One region of the Bacillus sp. 1A genome, then DNA from elsewhere that is predicted to be linked to it. Evidence: predicted binding sites of a transcription regulator. Region 1 holds the regulator's gene; the other holds the start of a gene.
The links. The regulator NrdR, encoded in region 1, represses ribonucleotide reductase genes. The targets are predictions, from matches to a motif close to AACACNATATATNGTGTT.

Region 1 (3,751 bases):
ATCTGGTACCATTTCTTTTCTTATCGTTTTCTTCGACGTACGGCCTTTTTTCTTCGTCTCAGCCCATTCTTGATATTGACGGTTTTCTTCTTTCGCTAACGCCATTGCTTCAGCTACTGTACCGACCTTTTTACGTGCCCAATGCCCAGCAATTTTCTCCACATACGTTTTCGCAAGCTTCATATCTGAGCGTAGCATAACGTAATAAATAAGTACATTCACAACACCTGGCGTTAATTTTTGATTGATCATTACATCTTCAACGATCTGCAAGTCAGCCTTTGTCGCCTCTGCACCACCAGAGATTTCTTTTAATAGTTGTTTTGGTGAGATTTCCTCTAACTGTTTTATTAACATCTCTTCTTGCGTAGAAGGCTCTTTTCCTTCCATCATACGTGCAGCGTGAGGTTGTACTCTTTCACTTAATACAGGTAACGCTTGACCGTTTTCGAACTGATACCAATCACGTGCTCCTTTTCTAAGCCTTTCGATATCAATTGTCTGCATCTCTGTCACCGTACCAAGAACGATATTTTGCATCGATAACACATCTACATCGTACACGTAAGCAAGTGTACTGACACATTCTCGCACTTGATCTGTAATCGCCTTTTTAGGGACAAGAGCGGACAAGCCATCTACAAATAAGGAGAAATCAAAGAAATCATTCCAAACTTTTGGAGCGTCTCCCTTCTCGTTACTTGGCATAGCTGTCGTTTTTGGAATACGAAGATCTTCTTGCGCATGCTCAAGCTGTCCTGGATTAAACGAACCAAACACATCATTGAAAGAACGCGTAACATTTTCATAAGAAGCAAAATCAAATTCTTCTTCTAAGAAATATTGCTTTACTTGATTATATTTTGTCCGACTCAATCGATTGTATAAAAAGATGCTTAACACAATATCATCAAAAAACTGCTTCGGAGATAAAGGTGGTTGCAATTCGTATATAAACATTCGAATATCTTTTTCTTTCTTAATATATACCTTCAAAAGGCCAATTGCTTCTAACTTTACTCGTTCCTCATATATTTCGGGAAGCTGCATCTGCATGGTCACCATAAGGGAATGATGTGTATTCTCTTTTCCAAACACACGATCTTGCTCTAACTCTCCCCATAGCGTCATGTACAAACTAAAAGCTCTACTACCTATTAACGGCTGATACAACATCGTTAACACTTTTCGGTCGTAATTATGCAGTAACCCTTTCGCACTTACTTTATAACGATCAATTGGCAATAGCTCCATCCATGACTGTTTTTCCATTCTTGCTTTTCCTTTCTCTCATCCAATCTATCCTCTACTTCATTCGTTCTATCTTCATTATATAATTGCTTAGCGAAAAAGAGCTATTAGCTTTCGCTTCTAGCTCTCTTATCTCATTACTTACGGTATGTAAAGAGAATAAAATACAACTTCTACTCTCTTTCTTTTTGCAGTATATCTTTTAATTCTTCAATAAATACATTTAAATCTTTAAATTGGCGATATACAGAAGCAAAACGCACGTAAGCAACATCATCAATATCACGCAGTTCTTCCATAACAATTTCACCAATCATATCACTTTTCACTTCTGATATACCTAAATTACGAAGTTCACGTTCCACACTTTGAGTTACTTCTTCTAATTGTCTTAAAGATACTGGTCTTTTTTCGCACGCTTTAATTAAGCCGCGCAAAATCTTTTCTTTATTAAATTCTTCTCGTGTGCCTTCTTTTTTTACAACGATAAGAGGTGACTCTTCTACTCTTTCAAATGTCGTAAAGCGACTTAAACAACTTTCACACTCTCTCCTTCTTCGAATAGAGCGCCCCTCGTCTACCGGACGCGAATCTAACACTCTTGTACCATTATGCGAACAGGATGGACAACGCAATATATTCACTCCTTTACACTATACTCTTTATTTTTTCTCTACTTACTTCATCTGACAATATATATACAATATTATATAACTCATTCTAACTCTCTTACCACTTTAAGTTTAAGCACATTATTTTATCATCTCGTTTTCAAAAATAAGATGGTAGATGGGGTGCTAACTTATTCGTAAGAGCCCAATTTATCTCACTAACGAGTACGTTATATTTTTCCTTTTTTATAAACTAAAAAAGAGGTGCATTATACACCTCTTTACATTTTAAATCAATTATGTTCTTTTTTAAAGAGCTTTTGTTTCTCTCTGCTTAATTTCGAAGCTACCAGTGCCTCGAGGAAGCTCGATGCTCTCACGCGTTTTCGCGTTTAAACCTTCTGCAATATATTCTGCAGCAACATTTGGATCAATACGATCCCCACAAGTATAAACATCAATACTTGCGTAACCGTGCTCCGGAAAGCTATGAATTGTTAAATGTGATTCCGAGATAATTACTACTCCACTTACACCTTGTGGTGCAAATTTATGGAAAGCAACCTCACGCACTTCAGCACCAGCTCTCAGTGCTGCATCCACAAATAATTGTTCAATATACGGCATGTCATTAAGCTTGTCGAAATCGCAATCCCAAAGTTCAGCGATTACGTGACGACCCATCGTATCCATAGTATCCATTCTACAGTTCCCCCTTGTAAATTTATTCTAACTGTTCGAATTGAAAACTAATTTGCAATTTGGCTTGCTCCACTACCACGGGGGAAAGTTAGTCCAGAGAGGTCCTAACCCTTTAAGTAGTGACTACGTACCTCAGCTCTTAAGTTTACGAGTGTTAGTATACTTTGTTTATTTTCATTTTGCAACAACAGTTTTTTCGATTTTCTGTCATATTTTCCTCTTTACTTTTCCCTAAAAAACATAAACGATTCACAAATACAGTAATCACAACGTTTCGTGGTATGTCCACTTTCAAAAATATACTCCTATAATTTTTTTCCTTTTCAGAAAAAAATAAAAAAAAGAGGGCAAATATTCACTTGCCCTCTCCCTTATTCACTTAAATATGTTGCACATTTTTTTGCTTCGCTAATTCGTCAACAACTAACGTTACAAGATCTACAACACGACGAGAGTAGCCCCACTCGTTATCATACCAAGCAAGTACTTTCACTTTACGATCACCCATTACCATTGTAGATAAACCATCAATAATAGCTGAGTGTGTATTTGTATTAAAGTCAATAGATACTAAAGGCTCTTCGCTGAATTCTACAATGCCTTTTAACGCACCGTTTGCAACAGTTTTGAATGCTTCATTAATAGCTTCAACTGTCACATCACGTTTTACATCTACTACTAAGTCAACAAGAGACACGTTTGGTGTTGGTACACGAAGTGCCATACCATGAAGTTTTCCGTTTAAGTGCGGAAGAACCTTTGCAAGCGCTTTCGCAGCACCTGTCGTTGTCGGAATGATTGATTGTCCGCAAGCACGTGCTCTTCTTAAATCTTTATGTGGGTTATCAATATTTTTTTGGTCATTTGTATAAGCGTGAACAGTTGTCATTAAACCGTTTTCAATTCCAAACTGCTCATCTAACACCTTAACAACAGGCGCTAAACAGTTTGTTGTGCAAGATGCATTTGAAATAACAGTATGTTTTGTAATATCTAATTGGTCTTCGTTCACACCAACTACAATTGTTACATCTTCATTTTTACCAGGCGCTGTTAAAATAACTTTTTTCGCTCCAGCTTCAACATGTAGAATTGCTTTTTCTTTTGAATTAAATTTACCAGTTGCTTCAATTACAACTTCAACACCTAGATCTGTCCAAGGCAATTCCTTTGGATCGCGGTTGTTT
Region 2 (3,751 bases), 3.2 Mb from region 1:
GGTTTTCCCATACATATGGTTCTTTTCCCCACTCAACGCCCCACCTCTAGCGATAGGATGTCCGTTGTAGCAATACTGTTTCCCATAATATTGACTTAATAAACTTTGCTCTATCTTATGAAGAATGTCCTTATCATCTGGTAATTTCATTATCCCTTTAAACTCAAATTTATTCTCACCATATAAATTCCAGGCTGCTTGTAAATGTTTACTATGATGCCGATTAGCATTCAATTGATTTCTATGAGTTTTAAATCGTACTTTAAAATTATTAGAACTACCAATATAAAACTTCCTGTTTTCCTTATTAATTATCAAATAAATTCCACAGTTCATGGAATCTCGCCTCCGGTGAATATAAGATTCCACTTCACCCAAGTAATATTTCTTTCAAGCTTGGCACGGTATTACCTGCTATCCACGTACATGGACCGTAGGCTCTCTTAGTCAGCTTCTTCGTGGGTTCTTTTTCTTTTACCCCTTATTCAACTGATACCGTTAGCCGCTAATGCGACACCCTATTGGTTAGGTTCACAAGGTTTTCTCATACACATTACTGTGTAGAGGGACTACCAATTAATCCAAGAATTCAATAATATCCCAATGGAAAATGTTTAAGTATACTGCGCCAGCACCTTTTCGTTGCCCAAGTTGATTCGCATATGAAAACGAATCTTCAAGTAATTTCATAACAGGTACTACACCACTTGCAGCGTTATCGATACCTTTAATTTGCTCACCGCGTGCACGTAGCTTAGACAAGTTTAAAGCTACTCCACCGCCGATTTTTGATAATTGCATTGCAGTATTAATGTTAAAGCCGATTGAATTTAAGCTATCATCCATCTCTAACAAGAAACAAGACACCATTTCTCCTCTTCTGCTTCGTCCCGCATTTAAAAAGGTTGGTGTCGCTGGTTGGTAGTTTTGTTTTACAATCATGCTTGCGAAGTGTTTTGCCTTCGCAACATCACCGCGTCCTAAGTATAATGAAACAATTGCTACACGATCTTCATAGCTTTCTAAGTATTGTTTTTGATCATTTGTTTTTAACGCATAATCTTTGTAGAACTTAGATGCTGCCATATAAGATTGGAACTCGAAGTTTTCACCATAAGCGATGTTATATACCTCTTCTACTTCCTCCAAGCTATACTCGTCCAGAACGTTGTAATAGTAATCATATTCTTTCATATACTCTATTCGCTCTGCCACGCTATTAAAATGAACGGTATTTTCTCTAGCTTCTTCCATAAAGACTTCTAATGCCTCTTTATCTTTATGAAGCTGATAAAAACCGTCCTGCATTTGCGTGATTTCATTATTCAGTTCAATGTGTCGCAATCTCCCGCACCCTTTCCTTAAAATATTCTACATCATTATTTGTTCCTGATAACTCAAATTTTGATACAATAGGCACTTCATATTTAGCAGAAATTTTGTCAGCACTTGCACCGAACATGTCTCCCCAGTTACGATTGCCGCTTGCAGATACGCCTTTTAATTTTTCATTATTGCGCTCTAAAAATTCTAAAACACGTTCTGGTACATTGCCAAAACCTGTTGTATACGTAATTAAAACAAAGTCTTCATCTATTACTAGATCTTCACCAATTTGAACGGCCGGCATATTTAATTTGTGAATGAAACGCTTCACGTTTCCTGTCATAGAATCATATGCAACTATCATTTCCGACCCTCCCTCTCCAATCTATACTCTCTGTATGTTGTTTCTTGATTTCTCTATATATTGTATTACGTTTCAAAATAAGACACAAGATATATGTATAAATTCTTTCTTTTTTTAAATTTTACTTTTCGACAAGACAGTCGATTTTTTTCAATACAATGACTATGAAACAACATTCTAAAACTCATGTCAATAAAGTGCTTTTCAAAAAAGTTGTCAACGAATTTAACCTTATTTTTAAAAAAGTTACCAATATATTTTGTCATAAAACGGCAAATGCTGGAGGAATATATTTCTCCAGCATCACGCAAAAAAGAACAGACATGAAACGATAATCTGTTCTAAAAAACGATTACATTTATCAGTTTTACTTTATTAAATATTATACATATACTTTCGGTTCGCGTTACATACTAAAAGATAACTATTATAGAAAAAGATTATTATTATGGAAATTCAACTTATTTATGAAAAGATTATTCTGAGTGCTCAATGCGCAAAATATCTTTTACAAATATATGATGTGGATTTTCATCTTTATCAATCATTGTACATACAGGAGCTTCTTCATCAAAGTACACAATCATTCCTTCTACGTACTGATATGTATGTTGAACTTGTACGGTTACTTTAATTTCTATAGCCTCTTCATATGCTCTTTTTATTTTCTGAAGCATTTTTGCCGAACACTTTCGTTTCTCTGGATACATGACCATCCCCATAAACCTATTGCCAGCTCTATCTTTCCACATATAATCCCAATGCGGTAATATGCCTTGTTTAAAATCGCCCATAATTCCCCTCCCTATATTCTTCTAGTTACGAACGTGGCGTTTCTGAATATGTATAAATTACTTGTCCGCCGCGCTGTGCGTTCCCAATAATATGTTTAAAATCTTCTCGACTTACTACAACTTCTCTGAACGTATAAAATACATCTTTCGTAACAACATACTCCTTTATTTCACCATTTTTCAGCTGATCCAAAATTGCATTTGCTAATTCTTTATCCATGTATTTCACCTCTATGCAATATTTTATTTTATCGTATATTCTATAGGTCAACAACTGTAAAATTATCCAGGTGCTATACCTTCATTTTCATTATTTTTCAAAAAAGATCTCTTTAGTATATGTCCACTAAATATCATATACTAACATAGCTACTTCTCTATATCAATCATTTCAGCATTCAATTATGCAAAGTTCCATACCACTATGCTACAATATATAAATAGAATTAGGAGGGATACTATGATTCGGAAAGCAAAAAAGACAGATGCGAAGGCAATTGCACCTTTATTATATAACGCTCTGCACGAAATTGCTGAAAAAATCACAGGCAGCACAGTTGAGACAGAAGTATTACTAGGACTTGAAACATGGTTCTCAAAAGAGAGAAATCGACTGAGCTATGAAAACTGTTTTGTATATGTACAAGATGGGGTTGCAGTTGGGGTTATTGTCGCTTATCACGGTAGTGAAGCAACAAGTCTTGATGCACCAATTGTACATTACTTAAGAGAATTACATAAAGATGAATCAATTACATTAGAAAAAGAAGCTGAACTTGATGAATATTACATTGATACATTATCAGTTTCAAGTGCATATGGCGGAAAAGGAATTGGTTCTCAATTAATTGAAGCTGCTGAAATCCATGCAACTGAAAAGGAGCATGAAAAAATCGCATTACTTGTTAATTTAGAAAACACACGTGCCTATTCACTATATGAAAAACTAGGTTATAAAAAAGATCAAATCGTTATGCTTGTAGGCGAACCTTATGCACATCTCGTAAAAACATTAAACATCAAAATTTCTATATCTTAACATAAAAGCACACGATTTATATATAAATCGTGTGCTTTTATGTTAATTTTGTATTTAATACATTTCCATCCATCGCTTCGTGGAATGTATAGGTTGTACATCCCCATGGCTTCCTATGTAAAATAGGCGTACCAGACCACCCCATCGCTCTCAGTTCCGCACCAACCATTGCATTAATGTAATTATGACCTACAAGAGCAATACTTCCATGTACGAGAGCATAACGGT

Region 2: the regulator NrdR is predicted to act here: its motif matches at 1,740-1,757, upstream of nrdI (class Ib ribonucleoside-diphosphate reductase assembly flavoprotein NrdI).

Annotation. Positions count from the first base shown of each region.
Region 1 is NZ_JBQYLZ010000001.1:2,003,825-2,007,575, reverse strand. It holds gene ACUN0F_RS10120 (replication initiation and membrane attachment family protein) at 1-1,272, opposite strand, end outside; gene nrdR (transcriptional regulator NrdR) at 1,425-1,886, opposite strand; gene speD (adenosylmethionine decarboxylase) at 2,172-2,555, opposite strand; gene ACUN0F_RS10105 (glyceraldehyde-3-phosphate dehydrogenase) at 2,944-3,751, opposite strand, start outside.
Region 2 is NZ_JBQYLZ010000001.1:5,232,135-5,235,885, forward strand. It holds gene ACUN0F_RS26780 (group I intron GIY-YIG endonuclease) at 1-336, opposite strand, end outside; partial or broken gene ACUN0F_RS26785 (ribonucleotide reductase N-terminal alpha domain-containing protein) at 580-1,344, opposite strand; gene nrdI (class Ib ribonucleoside-diphosphate reductase assembly flavoprotein NrdI) at 1,331-1,690, opposite strand; gene ACUN0F_RS26795 (hypothetical protein) at 2,167-2,484, opposite strand; gene ACUN0F_RS26800 (hypothetical protein) at 2,510-2,704, opposite strand; gene ACUN0F_RS26805 (GNAT family N-acetyltransferase) at 2,945-3,523, shown strand; gene ACUN0F_RS26810 (histidine phosphatase family protein) at 3,561-3,751, opposite strand, start outside.